2 regions of the Tenacibaculum sp. IMCC1 genome follow, and region 2 is predicted to be linked to the other one. Evidence: riboswitches for the same ligand, from Rfam matches in the RefSeq annotation. Region 2 holds a riboswitch; the other holds the start of a gene.
What was found. Region 2 has a riboswitch for cobalamin ahead of ACXIHB_RS02995 (TonB-dependent receptor plug domain-containing protein). Riboswitches for the same ligand answer to the same signal wherever they lie in the genome.
Positions count from the first base shown of each region.

Region 1: linked by a shared signal. The riboswitch ahead of metE (5-methyltetrahydropteroyltriglutamate--homocysteine S-methyltransferase) and the one ahead of ACXIHB_RS02995 (TonB-dependent receptor plug domain-containing protein) in region 2 are both predicted to bind cobalamin.

Region 1 covers NZ_CM142818.1:1,554,420-1,562,479, reverse strand. Annotated here, with positions in the region: gene metE (5-methyltetrahydropteroyltriglutamate--homocysteine S-methyltransferase) at 1-1,228, opposite strand, end outside; cobalamin riboswitch at 1,415-1,601, opposite strand; gene ACXIHB_RS07260 (DJ-1/PfpI family protein) at 1,714-2,469, opposite strand; gene ACXIHB_RS07255 (NAD(P)/FAD-dependent oxidoreductase) at 2,477-3,751, opposite strand; gene ACXIHB_RS07250 (Crp/Fnr family transcriptional regulator) at 3,834-4,403, opposite strand; gene ACXIHB_RS07245 (saccharopine dehydrogenase family protein) at 4,515-5,885, opposite strand; gene ACXIHB_RS07240 (DUF423 domain-containing protein) at 5,966-6,346, shown strand; gene pckA (phosphoenolpyruvate carboxykinase (ATP)) at 6,433-8,025, shown strand.
Region 2 covers NZ_CM142818.1:620,578-628,637, forward strand. Annotated here, with positions in the region: gene ACXIHB_RS02980 (ABC transporter ATP-binding protein) at 1-311, opposite strand, end outside; gene ACXIHB_RS02985 (thiol-disulfide oxidoreductase DCC family protein) at 461-874, shown strand; gene ACXIHB_RS02990 (YncE family protein) at 938-2,026, opposite strand; gene ACXIHB_RS02995 (TonB-dependent receptor plug domain-containing protein) at 2,031-3,911, opposite strand; cobalamin riboswitch at 3,943-4,137, opposite strand; gene ACXIHB_RS03000 (ABC transporter substrate-binding protein) at 4,147-5,085, opposite strand; gene ACXIHB_RS03005 (bifunctional adenosylcobinamide kinase/adenosylcobinamide-phosphate guanylyltransferase) at 5,187-5,690, shown strand; gene cobT (nicotinate-nucleotide--dimethylbenzimidazole phosphoribosyltransferase) at 5,694-6,731, shown strand; gene ACXIHB_RS03015 (adenosylcobinamide-GDP ribazoletransferase) at 6,734-7,504, shown strand; gene cobC (alpha-ribazole phosphatase) at 7,489-8,016, shown strand; gene ACXIHB_RS03025 (ABC transporter substrate-binding protein) at 8,029-8,060, shown strand, end outside.

The DNA.
Region 1 (8,060 bases), 930 kb from region 2:
TGGAATCAACACGTAGTTTTACATCGTTATGATGGATTAATGCTGAAGATTTTCTATTGGCAATAGCTTTTTTATTTTCTTCATAAGCATTTAAAATATTTTCATCACTAGTGTTTTCAGATAACTCTTTTAATAAGCTTACTTCGGTAAGTTTTTGTTTAGCAAAAGAAAGCCATTGTTTAATGTCAGTGTCAAGAGAGATCTCTAAATCTAAATCACAAGGAGAATGCAACAAAGAACAAGAAGAAGCAATAAAGGTTTTTTCAGAACCTAACTTATCAGTGACTTTTTTTATTAGCTGTAATGACTTTTCAAAGTCATTTTTCCAAATGTTTCTTCCATCTACAACACCTAACGATAAGATTCTATTTTTAGGAAGAGTGTTCAATACATCATCTAGCTGTTCTTCGCAACGAACTAAGTCGATATGCAATGCGTCTATAAGAAGTGTATTAGCTAAAGAAAGATTATCTTTTAAACCTTCAAAATAAGTAGTAACTATAAACTTTAGTTTAGGAAACTTTTTTCTAATCTCATTATAGATAAATTGATAGGTTTCTTTGGCTTTTTCACTCAAATCTAATGCTAAAAAAGGTTCGTCAAACTGAATCCATTCTGCACCTTGTGTTTGAAGTTCTTGGAGAATTTCAATATACACAGGGAGTAGTTTTGGGGCTAAATCTAATTTATCAAAACCTTCTTCTTTTTCTTTACCTAAAAGAAGGTAGCTAACCAAACCAATAATTACAGGCTTAGCATTAATCCCTGCTTGTTTAGCTCCGACAAACTCATTAACAATTTTGTTAGAAAATAGTTTGAATTCCTGATTTTTATAAAATTCAGGAACGATATAATGGTAATTGGTGTCAAACCATTTAGTCATTTCCATAGCAGTGATATCAAGATCATCTTTTTGATATCCTCTTGCCATAGCAAAGTAAAGGTCAAGTTCAGAATTTGAAGTTTTTAACATTACTTCATTGTAACGTTTAGGAATAGCTCCAACAGTAAGCGTCATGTCTAACACCTGATCATAATAAGAAAAATCATTACAAGGAATAAGGTCTATGCCTGCTTCTTGTTGTGTTTTCCAATTTTGTTGACAGATATTTCTTCCTGTTTCAAGAAGTTCCTGTAAACTAGTTTTGCCTGACCAATATTGCTCGCAGGCTTTTTTGAGTTCTCTGTTGCTACCAATACGCGGATAGCCAAGAATGTGCGTTTGCATTTTCTTTTAAACTTTTATAATTAAACATTAATTTTAAAAGCTCTTTTAGATGCTTCGAAATGCTAAAAACGATAAGATGTTTGAGGAAAAATAATGACATACCAAAAAAGCACAGCATTTCATAAAGAAAGTGTGCGTTAAAAATATATCATCGGTATGACCCAAAAGCTTCAAATCGCGAAAGCATTGTCAATATCCGAATAGGCAGGTCTCCTGACTTATAACAGCTTTTATCATCCTTCCCGCTTTTGGCAGTGGATATACTAGGATAAAAACTTTTGGTGTGTTACTTACAGTTGCGCGACAGTTCGTGATTTGCACACGATTCCCTATTAATCTACAGTTAAGTAAAACCTTTTCGGTTGATGAAGTATGTAAAGAACTTATCGGGGTAAATGTATGTATTATTTTTTTAGAACTGGTAATAAAAAAAAGCACCAATAAATTGATGCTTATATTTGAAAAAGAAAATTTATAATTAATGTTTATTTTTTCCAGTTTTTAAGTTGATCCAAGTATAGATAGCTTTCAACAAATTTTCTATGTTCAGTATTTGTCATAATTTCGAGAAGTTCTAACGCTGAAATATAACTTGCTAAATTTCCGTTTGAAGATAAAAACTTACCGTCTTTAACAAAAGTCACCAAGCTGTCGTTTTGCACTTTTAAATTTGGGTAGTCTTTTTGTAGTTGCTCACCGCCGCCAATCCATGTTACAATTTTATGACCATCTGCTATACCAGATTTACCAATTAAATTAGCTCCAGCACAATTACTAACAGTGTATTGGGTTTCTTGATTTTTTGTTTTTATAAAATCTACAACTTTATTATTATGTACTTGTGCATACATGTCGTAAGCACTTGGTACAAACAAAGCCGTTAGTTTAGGACAGTTTTCAAAAGTATAGTCAGGAACAAAATGCATTCCTTCTTCAGTAGTAATGGGTTTAGCTGTTTCAGCAATAGCTACTACATTAAAAAGTTGTTTGCCATCTTTATCTGCTTTTCCAAATACATCTGACGTTGCTATAACTTCTCCTTGTAAAACCCCATTAAACATTAAAAGTCCAATAGTTGGTAAATTAGGATTAAATGGTTTTAGGTGTTTAGTTAGTGTGTCAGATGGAGATACAACTTGTTCAACTTCTTCTGTTTTTTTATTGGTTTTCGATTTTTCTGAATTACAACCAACAGTAATAATTGTAAAAAGTAGTATTACTACAATGCTTAAATTTTTCATGCGTATTTTATTTAGTATCTCTTTGAGTAGGTTTAATAATCATTCTAAAATATTGGTCTTTGTATATGTAATAGCCTAACCAGTTGTATAGAGTTCTTACTTTGTTTTTGAAGTTTACAAGCCCCATAATATGTACAAAAATCCAAATTAACCATGCAACAAAACCTTTTAATGATTGTTTTTGTCCTGGGAAATCTAATACAGCCTTATTTCTTCCAATAATAGCTAATGAACCTTTATCATTATATTGAAAAGTTTTCCAGTTTGTATCTTTTCTAGAAAGGTTTTTAGCTAAGTTTCTAGCTTGTTGTAATGCAGGTTGTGCTAATTGAGGATGTCCTTTAGGATAGCTTTCATCTCCTAAAATCAAAGCACAGTCACCTAAAGCATAAATATTATCATATGAATGTACTAGATTGAACTGATTTGTTTTTAACCTTCTACCAGCACCAAAGCTTTCTTTTGAAAAACCATCAAATGTTTTAGCAGATACACCGGCAGCCCATATAAGGTTTTTAGTATGTATTTCTTCTCCGTTTGATAAATATACAGTTTCACCATCAAAATCATTAACCATGGTGTTCATCGTTAATGTTACTCCGAGTTCACTTAACTTTTTAGAGGTATATTTTTGTGCTCTTTTAGACATTGGAGCTAATACAGAGCTTTGACCATCAATAAGATGAATTTCTCCAAAATCATTTTTATCTAACTCTGGATAATCTTTTATGATAATTGAAGTTTTAATTTCAGATAAAATACCAGAAAGTTCAACCCCAGTAGGACCAGCACCAGCGATAACAAAAGTTAAACACTTCTTTCTTTCTTCAGGATTGTGAATTCTAGTAGCACGGTCAAATCGAGTTAAAATAACATTTCTAAGTGACAAGGCGTCACTAATAGTTTTCATTGGTAAACTGTACTTTTCAATGTTTTTGTTTCCGAAAAAATTACTTTCTGTACCAGTAGCCATTACTAAGATATCATATGCTATTTCTCCATTACTTACCACTATTTTATTTTCTTCTGGAACAACTTTTTCAAGAGTACCCAGACGGAAACGAGCATTTTTAAATTTTCTTAAAATTTTTCTGAATGGATAACTAATTGCAGAAGGTTCCATAAAACCTGTGGATACTTGGTAGATTAAAGGAGGAAAGAAATTATAGTTATTACTATCTACTAAAATAATTTGATAATTTTCAGAATTTCCTAACCCTTTTATAAGTTCTAACCCAGCAAAACCGCCGCCAACAACGACAATTTTTTTCATGTTTTTCATAATGCTATTATGCCCTTAAATTAATATAAATGCAAAGGTAGTTAAGTATGTTTTAGTAAAAAATAAACTAACTTAAGAATAACTATTTTCTTTTAATTTCACTTAAATATTCAGGAGTTAATCCTAAAAAACTAGCTAATAAATATTGAGGTACTCGTTGTACAAAATCAGGGAAGTCTTTTCTAAATCTAAAAAAGATATCTTCTTTAGAGTAACTGTTAATGTATTTTAAACGCATTAAAGCAGCTCCGTATGCGGTTTCATATATACTTCTAAAATATTTTTCTAATAAGGGAAACTTATTTAATAACTCGTTATATTTTGAAAAGGAGATTGACAAAATTTCAGAGTTTTCAACTGTTTCTATGGTAAAGTTAGCATGTTTTTGGTTCTGAAAAGCTAAAAAGTCAGTTAACCACCAATTTTCTAGAGCAAACTGTGTAGTTTTTTTGTAGCCCAAACTATCAATAAAATATAAATGTAAGCAACCTTTGGTAACAAAAAATAGTTTATTACAACGTTTATTTGTGAGTAATAAAATTTCTTTTTTTTTATAGGATTGACAATCAAAAAAAGAAAGTATTTCCGTTAATTTTTCTTCAGAAAGATTTGTGTAATTTTTAATATGATTTTTTAAAATGCTTTTACCCATATCTTAGTTTAGTATTTAAAGGTAAAAATACCAACTTTATAGAGATTCCTTTTATTTTTAAAAGAAAAAGGCACCAAATAAATTGATGCCTTGTGTTCGTTTTGGAAGACTTTATCCTTTTATACTCTCAGGGTTATAGCCTAAATACGGAACTTCTTTTTCAACAAAAGTAATTCCGTAATCTTCTAATTCTTTTAAAATTGGTTCGTACACCTCTTTGTTAATCGGTAATTGAACTCCAGGAGTTGTGATGTCACCGTTTAAAATACGTACCGTAGCCATAGCTACAGGTAAGCCAACAGTTTTTGCCATAGCAGTATAGGTTTGATCATCACCTTTAATAACCATGCTACTTTCTATTTGATGATTTTCCTCCTTGTATTGATACCCAAAAATATGATGCATTACAATCATATCTTTATCCTCAGCTTCAAGAGTCCAAGAATCCATCAATATTTTTTGTAAAATTTCAGCAGGGGTAGCGTTTTTCAAGCCTACTTTTTTGTTCGGATTGAAGATGTCTAACTCTACAAATTTATCCCACATTAAATCATCTTGATCAATCTTTGCATACGAACGGAATTTTAATTCAACAGAATCTGAAGGAGAATAGGCTAAGAAAAGATTTGTAAAATCACGATAGCTCATGTTTTCAGAATCTTCAATAGTGTATGTATCATCAGTCATTCCTAACTGGACAAAAACATTCCAAGCACGAGAAAAACCAACTTTACGAATAGTTCCACGATACATGGTTTTAATATCTTCTAAACCATAAATACTTCTATACTTTAAAGAATCACGGTTTGCATACGCTTCAAATCTTCCACTGCCATTAATAGTTAAAAATTCAGTTCTTCTAAATAATTTTTGATATGGAATATACTTATAGGTTCCTTCTTGAATAAACATTGAAGCTCCACCTTGACCAGCTAATACTACATTTCTTGGGTTCCAAGTAAATTTATAATTCCATAAGTTGGTATCGCTTTCAGGAGCTACTAATCCACCACAAAAAGATTCAAATAATAGCATTTTTCCTCCTTGTTCTTTTATACGATCAATAACTTGCATAGCACTCATGTGGTCAATTCCTGGATCCAGACCAATTTCGTTCATAAATACTAAACCTTTAGCTTTAGCTTCTTCATCTAAAGCTTTCATTTCATCAGAAATATAAGACGCAGTAACCATGTGTTTTCCATAAGTAATACAATCTTTAGCTACTTCAATATGAAAACGAGCAGGTAACATTGAAATAACAATGTCAGCTTTTTGAATTGCATTTGAGCGCTCTTCAGCATTAAAAACATCTAGCTGTATTGCTGTAGCACTTGAATGATTGTGAATTTTAGATTGAGCGCTTTCTAACGAAACATCACCAATAGTTATATGTAGGTTTTCTTGTGAAGATTTATCCAATAAATATTTTATAAGTGAAGAGCTCGATCTACCAGCACCAATAATCAATATGTTTCTCATTTATAATTATTTTTGTTGTGTATAAAATTTGAGGCGACAATATCGCTAAAAAAGTTTAAATTTAAACAAAAATTAAAATAATGTATAAAAATTTAACAATAGCTGCAGTCTTGGGAATGATTGCTGTGATTTTAGGTGCCTTCGGAGCTCATGCTTTAAAAACAAAATTAACACTAGAAGCCCTCGAGAGTTTTGAAACTGCTGTACGTTATCAGTTTTTTCATGTGTTTTTATTACTTTTTGTAAATATGTTTACTGAGCTTACTAACAAAGAAAAAAACAGAATTAGTTATTTTTTAATAGCTGGGATTTTATTGTTTTCTGGGTCTATATATTTAATTTACTTAGCGAATGTTCCTGCAAAAGCAATTTGGTTTGTAACGCCGTTAGGAGGAGTGTTATTAATCGTTGGTTGGAGCCTTTTAGCATATAGCTTTTTTAAAAAAGTTATTAAAGGTTAAAGTTGATAAAATCATTTAATGATATAGCTGTTTAATCAAAAAGAACTATTTTTGTCCAAAATTAAACACAACTAAAATCTTTTAAGATGACAAATCTTGATACGAAAACGATATCGTTAGATAACTTAGGCATAAAAGACGCTACGGTTCGTTATCAATTAACTTCAGACGAGTTACACGACATCACTATTGAAAAAGAACAAGGAGTAGAAACCAGTTTTGGAGCATTAGCTGTTAAAACAGGTGAGTTCACAGGACGTTCTCCAATGGATCGTTTTATTGTTAAAGACGATATAACTAAAGACCAAGTTTGGTGGGGAGATATTAATATTCCTTTCGATTCAGAAAAATTTGACAAGCTATACGATAAAGTAACTAATTATTTATCTAACAAAGAAGTATTTGTACGTGATAGTTATGCATGTGCAGACGAAGATTATAAATTAAATATTCGTGTTGTAAATGAATACCCTTGGAGTAACATGTTTGCGCACAATATGTTTTTACGTCCTACCGCAGAGGAGTTAAAAAACTTTTCTCCAGAGTGGACAGTAGTAAACGCTCCAGGTTTTATGGCAGATCCTGAAGTGGATGGAACACGCCAACATAACTTTGCTATTTTAAACTTTACTAGAAAAGTAGCGTTAATTGGTGGTACAGGATACACAGGGGAAATTAAAAAAGGAATTTTCTCTGCATTAAACTTTATTTTACCTGTATTCAAAAACACGTTACCAATGCATTGTTCTGCAAACGTTGGTAAAGATGGTGATACAGCTATTTTCTTTGGATTATCAGGAACAGGTAAAACTACATTATCTACCGATCCAAACCGTAGTTTAATTGGTGATGACGAGCATGGTTGGACTGCTGAAAACACAATCTTTAACTTTGAAGGAGGATGTTATGCAAAAGTAATTGACTTATCTCAAGAGAAAGAGCCAGAAATTTACGGAGCAATTAAAAGAGGAGCGATCCTTGAAAACATTGTGATGGATGATAAAGGAAATGTAGATTTTCATGATACATCAATTACACAAAATACTCGTGTAAGTTATCCTATTTATCACATTGAAAATATTCAAAAACCATCTAAAGGTGCAAACCCAAAGAATATTTTCTTCTTAACAGCAGATGCTTTTGGAGTACTGCCTCCAATCTCTAAATTAACACCAGGGCAGGCAGCATATCACTTTATTTCTGGGTACACAGCAAAAGTAGCAGGTACAGAGGCTGGAATTAACGAACCATTACCAAGTTTCTCAGCTTGTTTTGGAGCTCCATTTATGCCATTACACCCAACGCGTTACGCTGAAATGTTAAGTAAGAAAATGCAAGAAGCAGGTGTAAACGTTTGGTTAATTAATACTGGATGGACAGGTGGTGCTTACGGTACTGGTAGCAGAATGAAATTAAAGTATACTCGTGCTATGATTACAGAAGCTTTAGAAGGTAATTTAGAAAATGTTGAATTTGTACAACACCCAATTTTTGGATTATCAATGCCAACTACTTGTGAAAATGTTCCTGATGAAGTATTAAATCCAAAGCAAACATGGGCAGACAAAGATGCTTATGATGCAAAAGCTATGGAATTAGCGAATTCATTTAGAAAGAACTTTGCTCAGTTTGAAGAAATGGCAAGCGAGGAAATTATTAAAGGAGGACCAATAGCGTAACCTTAAAAAAAATATACTTATCAAAAAAGCATCCG
Region 2 (8,060 bases):
ACATTTTCTAAAGCTGTTTTATAAGAAATCAAATTGAATGACTGAAAAACGAATCCTAAAAACTTATTACGTAATACTGCAGCTTTCTTTTCATTTAAGTTTTCTATCAACTGTCCGTTTAAGTAATAGTTTCCTTCATCATGTGTATCTAATAAACCTACAATATTTAATAAGGTAGATTTTCCTGATCCTGAAGACCCCATAATTGATACAAATTCGCCTTCTTTTATATGTAAATCTAATCCTTTTAAAACATGAAGTGAGTCTTTTCCTATAGGATAAGATTTGTGAAGATTTTCTATTCGAATCATAGTGTTAGTTAATTTTTAAGTAAAAAATAAATACTAATTCTTCTAATCTACTAATAAATTATTGTTAAATCATTATTTACTTTCTTACAAGACGCTTAATTTTGATTTATGTTACAAGTTAACACTTAATTTTTTGAAAAAAATTAAATATGAACAATTTACCTAGTAATAAAAAAGTGATTTTATTTGATGGTGTCTGTAATTTTTGCAACGATAGTGTGCTAAAAGTTATAAAATATGATGTTAAAAATCAGTTTGTTTTTACTTCTCTTCAATCGGATATAGGAAAAAAAATAACACAATATTTAGGGATAGACACTTCCAAGGTTGATTCTATTATTTTATACGAGCCAAATGTTGCTTATGATATTAAATCTACAGCTGCGCTAAAAATTATGAATGCTTTTGGTGGAGTTTGGAAATTAACGCAATTTTTTTTGATATTTCCAGAGAGTTTTAGAAACTTAGTATACGATTACATTGCTAAAAATCGCTATAAATGGTTTGGTAAAAAAGATGCCTGTATGGTTCCTTCTAAAGAAATACAAGAAAAGTTTTTATAAAAAACAAGCTCACCAAATTGGTGAGCTTATTCATAGCAATATTTCCCTTTTCTAGGGGACGACTTAATTAAAATAAATTTTTGAAGCTCCTACTCCTACTTTAGTTTTGTATACTTTAGCTTCTGTGTTTAAATCATAAACAGTTAAGTTAGATAGCTCAGAATTTGGAAATTCATAGCTAACAGTGTAAAGGTTATTATCCTTAACGTTCATTCCATATATTCCTCCTACTTCAACTCCTTCTGTTGCTAAAGCTGTATCTTCTTCATTTATTGAGTATACTTTTTCATCTTTTCCTTTATAATAATGTATTTTTCCATTTTCATATGCCATTAAACTTGCATTCTCTTTTGCTGGAAAATCAATACTCTTTATAACCTCATTGTTAGATAAATTAATAAAGGAAATAGAAGACGTAGTTCTGTCAATAACCTCCCAGCTTGAGTTATAAACTGGTTTACCTTCAGATAAAACAATTAAATTTCCTGCAGTATCAAAAGCCATTTCATCAGGATGATCATCCACTGTTATGGTTGAAATAGTATTGTTATTATTTAAATCTATTACAGAAACAATATTATTTGAACCATAGGCTCCTTTATGTGAAATATACAGCTTATTGTCTTTATTTAGTATTTGTTCTGGACCTATTTCAACATCAATTTTAGAATCAACCTCTAACGTATTTAAGTTAATAACTGTTACATAATCATCATCAATATCATTTCCCCACTGTGTTTCACCCCAATTTGTTACATATCCTTTTCCATTTACAATAGTCATATATCTTGGGTTTTTTAAATCTGTAGTAATTTGCCCCTTTTTTTCAAAAGTATATCGATCAACAACTACAATTGTATTCACATCATTTAAAATAATATAAGCTTCTGTCTCAGAAAAAGCTATTGATTGAATTAACCCTCCTAACAAAGCTCCATTCTTACCTGCGTAGATAAAGTTTTGAGATTCAGTCAACTCTTTATTCACATAAGAAATAGATCCATCTTTGTTTTTAAATACACCTTCCGCACTTACAATAACACCATTATCGTACTTGTCTCTAATTACTTCAACTATTTTGTCCTCACTAGAACAAGAAGTAAGAACTATACTTACTAAAAAAAGCTGTAAAAGTAGTTTTGTTATTTTCATTGGTTTAAAATTTATAATTTAAATTGATATTAAAATTTGTTCCTGGCATAGGACGTAAATTTGAGAAATAATACACTTTATTAAATATATTATTTAGCGTAAACCCTATGGTTGGAAGCTTTGTTTGTTTTGTGGATAAGTTAAAATTTACTCCTGCATTTTGAACATTCACAGGATCTAATGAGTAAAAATCTAAGTTTGTTTCATTAGTATATACCTTACTTTGATGTAAGCTCTGTATAAAAAAGTTAAACCTTTTATAATTATAATTGATGTTAAAATTTAACAAATGCCCAGGTGCATAAGGAAGTGTTTTTTTTGTTTCTGTGTTTTCTGCCAAAGTAAATGTATAGTTAGAAGAAAAATCAATAATATGCTCCCCTATCTCTTTCTTATAACTTACAAAAGTTTCTACACCCTTATTTATTACATCGTTTACGTTTCTTGGTCTCCATAAATTACTACCTCCTGTTGGCAACCAAAGAATTTTATCATTAATATAGATATAAAATAATGTAGATGTTATGTTTAAGTTTTTCTTTTTAAAAGAAACTCCTAACTCCCCTTGTTTTGAGCTTTCAGGTATTAAATTTAGGTTTCCTACTATAGGCCAATACATTTCATTATAAGTAGGAACTCGATAATTTGTTGAAAAATTGGCTAGAATGTTTAATTGATTAGCTAATCTATATTCTCCTCCTACGAATAAAGACAGAGGCACATTAAAATCTGAATTAATTTCTTTTCTAACTTGTAAATTCGTTATTAATTTTTCAATAGGCTGATATTTAACACTACCTACAAACGCTACAGAATTTCTTTTTTTGGTATTAATATCTGTATTCTCACCATTAATGTTTTCATACATAGTTTTGTAATTAAACGATAAAACATTAGATGGTTTATAAGTTAAAGAGTGATTTAATAAAGCAGTTTTAGATTTACCAAATCTATAATTTTCAGCGTCTTTATTTCCGTAATACCTATATTCCTGCGTTAGGTAAGCTAAGTTTAGTTCTTGTTTAAACTGAGAAGAAAATGCATATTTCCACTGTAGTAAGTTTCTTTGATTAAAATCTTCATTTCGTTCACTTCCAGCAGACGGGTTCGGCAATCCATCAGAAAACAAACGATTTCCGTAGTAAGCAGTCGAATAAAATGTTAAAGAGTTTACAGGACTAAACTTATAACCTATGACAAAATTAATTCCGTAGTTTTTGTAATTACCATTTTCATTAGTTAGTAGGTTTCCATAATCATCTTTATACCGCTCATCAATATATGTGTAATCATTATCGGAATAATTAAACGTAGAAGCTAATTTTATACTCCACTTATCTGTTCCTACTGAGCTTTTAAAAAAATTAGACGTTGTATTGTAACTTCCGTAAGAAGTAAATAATTGAAATTTTTGATGCTCTTTAAACAACAATTCATCTTTCAAGTGTACCGTACCACCAATGGCACCAGAACCATATTCAGCACTATTTCCTCCACTTTGAACAATGATATTATCATTCAAGCTTGCAGATAATGAATTAAAATCTGTTTGTCCGCTTCCTACAGCATTAATGGGAATACCATTCCATAAAACCAACGTATTTGAAGCCGATGTTCCTCTAAAACGAGCGGTACTCACACCTCCATTTCCATAATCTCTAAAAGCTATTGGACTATTATATCGTAGAAGGTTTGTTAAGTTGATAGGGTTTTTTGTTTGTTCTTTAACTCCAATCTTTAATTCTTTTGTAGCAATGCGTTTTTTTTCTACATTTCTCTTCCCGTTAACTATTACCTCTTTTAATTTATTTACAGTTATAGTATCTTTTTGAGAAAAAAGATTAGTTGTAAAAAACAGTATAAATATTATTGTTATTTTCTTCATTATACATTAAACTTTTATCCCGAAAGTTTTAATTAAATTATAATAATTGGCAGGTCTCCTGGCTTGCGTCTTGTAACATACCTTCCCATTAAAAAAACAGTGGTTTGAGTATTTGTTACAAGCTTAATAGCTTACAGTTGCGGGAACAGCTTCGGTTTTGCACCGAATTCCCTTTTAATTCTCTTTAACAGATGATTAAAGAAAAACCAAAAATCACGGCAAATGTATAGTATTCTTATAAATTAGCAACCATCAAATCATGATAATTTGCGAATTTTGTTTGTAAGTTTTCTGGAAGGGTATAATAAGCTGGATGAATCATTTTTGCCAAACATTCAATTCCTTCCACCAAAGTACCAGCAGAAGATTGTGTAAACATGGCAAAGTCGGCAATATATACTTGTTTATTTTTTACCGCTCTTAAAGACGTCCATTCTTCTCTCTCTTCTAAAAACTTCATGTCTTCAAGTGTTCTATCAATTCCGTATCCGCAAGGAGCAATAATCAATACCTCTGGATCGTATTTTACTATTTTATCCCAAGAAATTACAATACTATCTCCTGATGGATGCGATAACAAATCAATTCCTCCAGCAAAACCTATTTGATGAGGAATCCAGTGCCCACAGTTAAACAACGGATCAACCCACTCTAACAACATCACACTTTTCGACTGGATTCTGTGTTCACGTTGTACATCCACAATATCATAAATACGTTTTTTCAATCCACTCACATACGCCTCTCCTACCGCTTCCTGCTTCATAGCTTTTGCAATAGTTAACGCATTCTCAAAAACGTCTTCTAAGGAATTGGGAGTAATAGATATTAATTCTGGAACCTTAGGCAATTTATACGCCGATTTTGCCACAGATTCTGTATCTATCTGGCAAACATCACATACATCTTGTGTAAAAACAATGTCGGGTGCGATACTTTCCAAAACAGGTTCATCCACATAATACAAGGTCTTTCCTTCTGCCTTGGTTTTAGAAAAAATAGCCGTTATTTCTTTACTCGTTAACACTTTTCCTTCCAACTTATATCGAACAGCTACTTCTTTTTCTTGTAAAGCTACTTCTGGACACTCAAAAGTAATTCCGTTTAAATAGTTCTGTAAGCCCATGTCATAAATCATTTGGGTTACTGCTGGCATAAAAGAAGATACTGTCATAATTCGTGGTTTTAGTTCAGCAAAAATAAACAGTTCTCTATTTTAATTTGTTTTTTATTAAAAATCTTTCCAATCTTTGTGTCAATATAAAATACGATTTCATGATATATTATATCTCAGGAGGTGAACGCTCAGGTAAAAGTAGCTATGCTCAAAAGCTAGCCGAATCTTTATCTGACACCCCTATTTACCTAGCCACTTCTCGTATTTGGGATGACAATTTTCAGCAACGAGTTGACAGACATGTTGCTGATAGAGATGAACGCTGGACCACTGTTGAAGAGGAAAAATGGTTAAGCAACGTGATTGCTGAAAAACAAACGGTGGTTATCGATTGTGTAACGCTGTGGCTAACGAACTTCTTTGTAGACACAAAATATGATATTGAAAAAGCATTAGAAATCGCCAAAGAAGAAATCAATAAACTGGTAGAAATTGATGCCAATATTATCATCATTTCCAATGAAATTGGTATGGGATTACATGCCAACTCCGAATCTGGTAGAAAATTTACACAACTACAAGGCTGGACGAACCAACACATAGCTAAACTAGCTGATAAAGCTACTTTTATGGTATCTGGACTTCCTTTAACTTTAAAATAACACATGACAACAACAATAACTCCCCTATCAAAAGATTTACAGAACGAACTTCAAGAAGAAATCAACTTCAAAACCAAGCCAATTGGTGCTTTAGGGAGTTTAGAAAAAATCGCCATGCAAATTGGTTTAATTCAAAATACCACTACACCTGTACTCTCAAAACCTACTATTATGGTTTTTGCAGGAGATCATGGAATTGCTACCACAGGAAAAGTGAGTCCGTACCCACAAGAGGTTACGCAACAAATGGTGTTTAACTTTTTGCAAGGAGGTGCTGCTATTAATGTGTTTTGTAAACAGAATAACATTCATTTAAACATTATAGATGCTGGTGTAAATGCTGATTTTGAAGAGCATCCACAACTTACCAATGCCAAAATAGCAAAAGGGACACAAGATTATAGCACTACCAAAGCCATGACGCTAGAACAATGCCAAGAAGCTTTAGAAAAAGGAAGACAATTGGTAAGAAAGGTGTATAGCGAAGGTTGCAATGTTATTGGTTTTGGTGAAATGGGGATTAGCAACACATCATCTGCGGCTTTGTTAATGAGTTATTTTACCAATACACCTATTGAAAACTGTGTGGGTAGAGGTACTGGAGTGGATGACAAAGGACTACAAACAAAAGTCGACACATTATGTGAAGTTTATAAGTTACACGCCGATTCTATTTCAACTCCTATAGAAGCCTTAACTGCTTTTGGCGGATTTGAAATTGTAATGATGTGTGGAGCCATGTTAGAAGCTGCTTCTTTAAAAATGACTTTACTTATTGATGGTTTTATTGTGACTGCTGCCCTATTAGCGGGGCATGCCATGGAATCTGATATTCTGGACTATTGTATTTTTTGTCATAATTCAGGAGAACAAGGGCATCAAAAAATGTTAGCCTTCTTAAATGCTGAACCGCTTTTAAATTTAGGCTTACGTTTAGGGGAAGGAACAGGTTGTGCAGTTGCCTTTCCTATTATTCAATCGAGTGTAAACTTTTTAAACGAAATGGCGACTTTTAAAAGTGCCAATGTTAGCGAAGCTTAGTTATGATAAAAAGACAAATCCATTATTTTTTAACTGCTGTATTGTTTTTCACACGCATTCCGTGTCCTAAATGGGTAAATCATTCTCCTGAAATACTCAACAAAAGCAGTCGTTATTTTTCTTTAGTAGGTATTGTAGTGGGAAGCATTTCGGCACTAACCTATTTTGCTTCTTCTTATATTTTTCCTACGGATATTGCGATTGTAATTAGTATGATTAGTTCTATTTGGATTACAGGAGCTTTTCATGAAGATGGATTTGCCGATGTTTGTGATGGTTTTGGCGGCGGATGGACCAAAGAAAAGATTTTAACCATTATGAAAGATTCCAGACTCGGAACTTTCGGAGTAAGCGGTTTGGTCTTTATCCTAGCTATAAAGTTTTTAGCTCTATATCATTTACAAAACCTATCCATTGATTTAATTTTAGTAATTATCTCAGGACATAGTATTAGCCGATTTATCGCTACGGTTTTATTATATACACATGACTATGTAAGAGATATTGACAGTTCTAAAATAAAACCAACCACCAAACAAATGAGTAGTAAATCGCTACTCATATCAGCTATTTTCGGAGTAGTTCCCTTATTTTTCTTTCAAAAACCAACGGTATTTTTAGTATTACTTCCATTATTGCTCACCTATTTTTATATGGGGCACTTTTTTAAAAAATGGATTGGTGGTCAAACAGGAGATTGCGCTGGTGCTTTGCAACAAGTATCTGAAATTGTTTTTTATCTAAGCCTGCTCGCCTTATGGAAGTTATTTTAGTACGACACACAACGCCTGATATTTCCAAAGGTATATGTTATGGTCAGGCAGATATTAACGTTACCACAACTTTTGAAGAAGAAGTGAGCAGTATTCTAAAAAAAGTTCCTGTTAACGATGCTGATGTAACGTATTACAGCAGTCCCCTAAAACGCTGTAAACTTTTAGCTAAAAAACTTTCAGCTAACGTAATTTTTGACAACCGATTGAAAGAACTCAATTTTGGTGATTGGGAGCTACAAAAATGGAACGATATTGATAAAAAAGAACTCGATATTTGGATGAATGATTTTGTAAAAACTCCTGCTAAAAACGGAGAATCTTATATCGATTTACACAAGAGAACTACCAATTTTTTAACCGAATTAACAACCAAAAATCATCAAAAAGTTGTGCTTGTTACCCATGCTGGTGTAATGAGAAGCCTTTGGGCGTATATGAATGAAATTCCGTTGGAAAAATCATTTGAATTAAAACTAAATTACGGAGATACTCTAACCTTCCACTTATAAAAACATCTTACTATGAAACGTTATTTACTTATTTTTTCTTTATT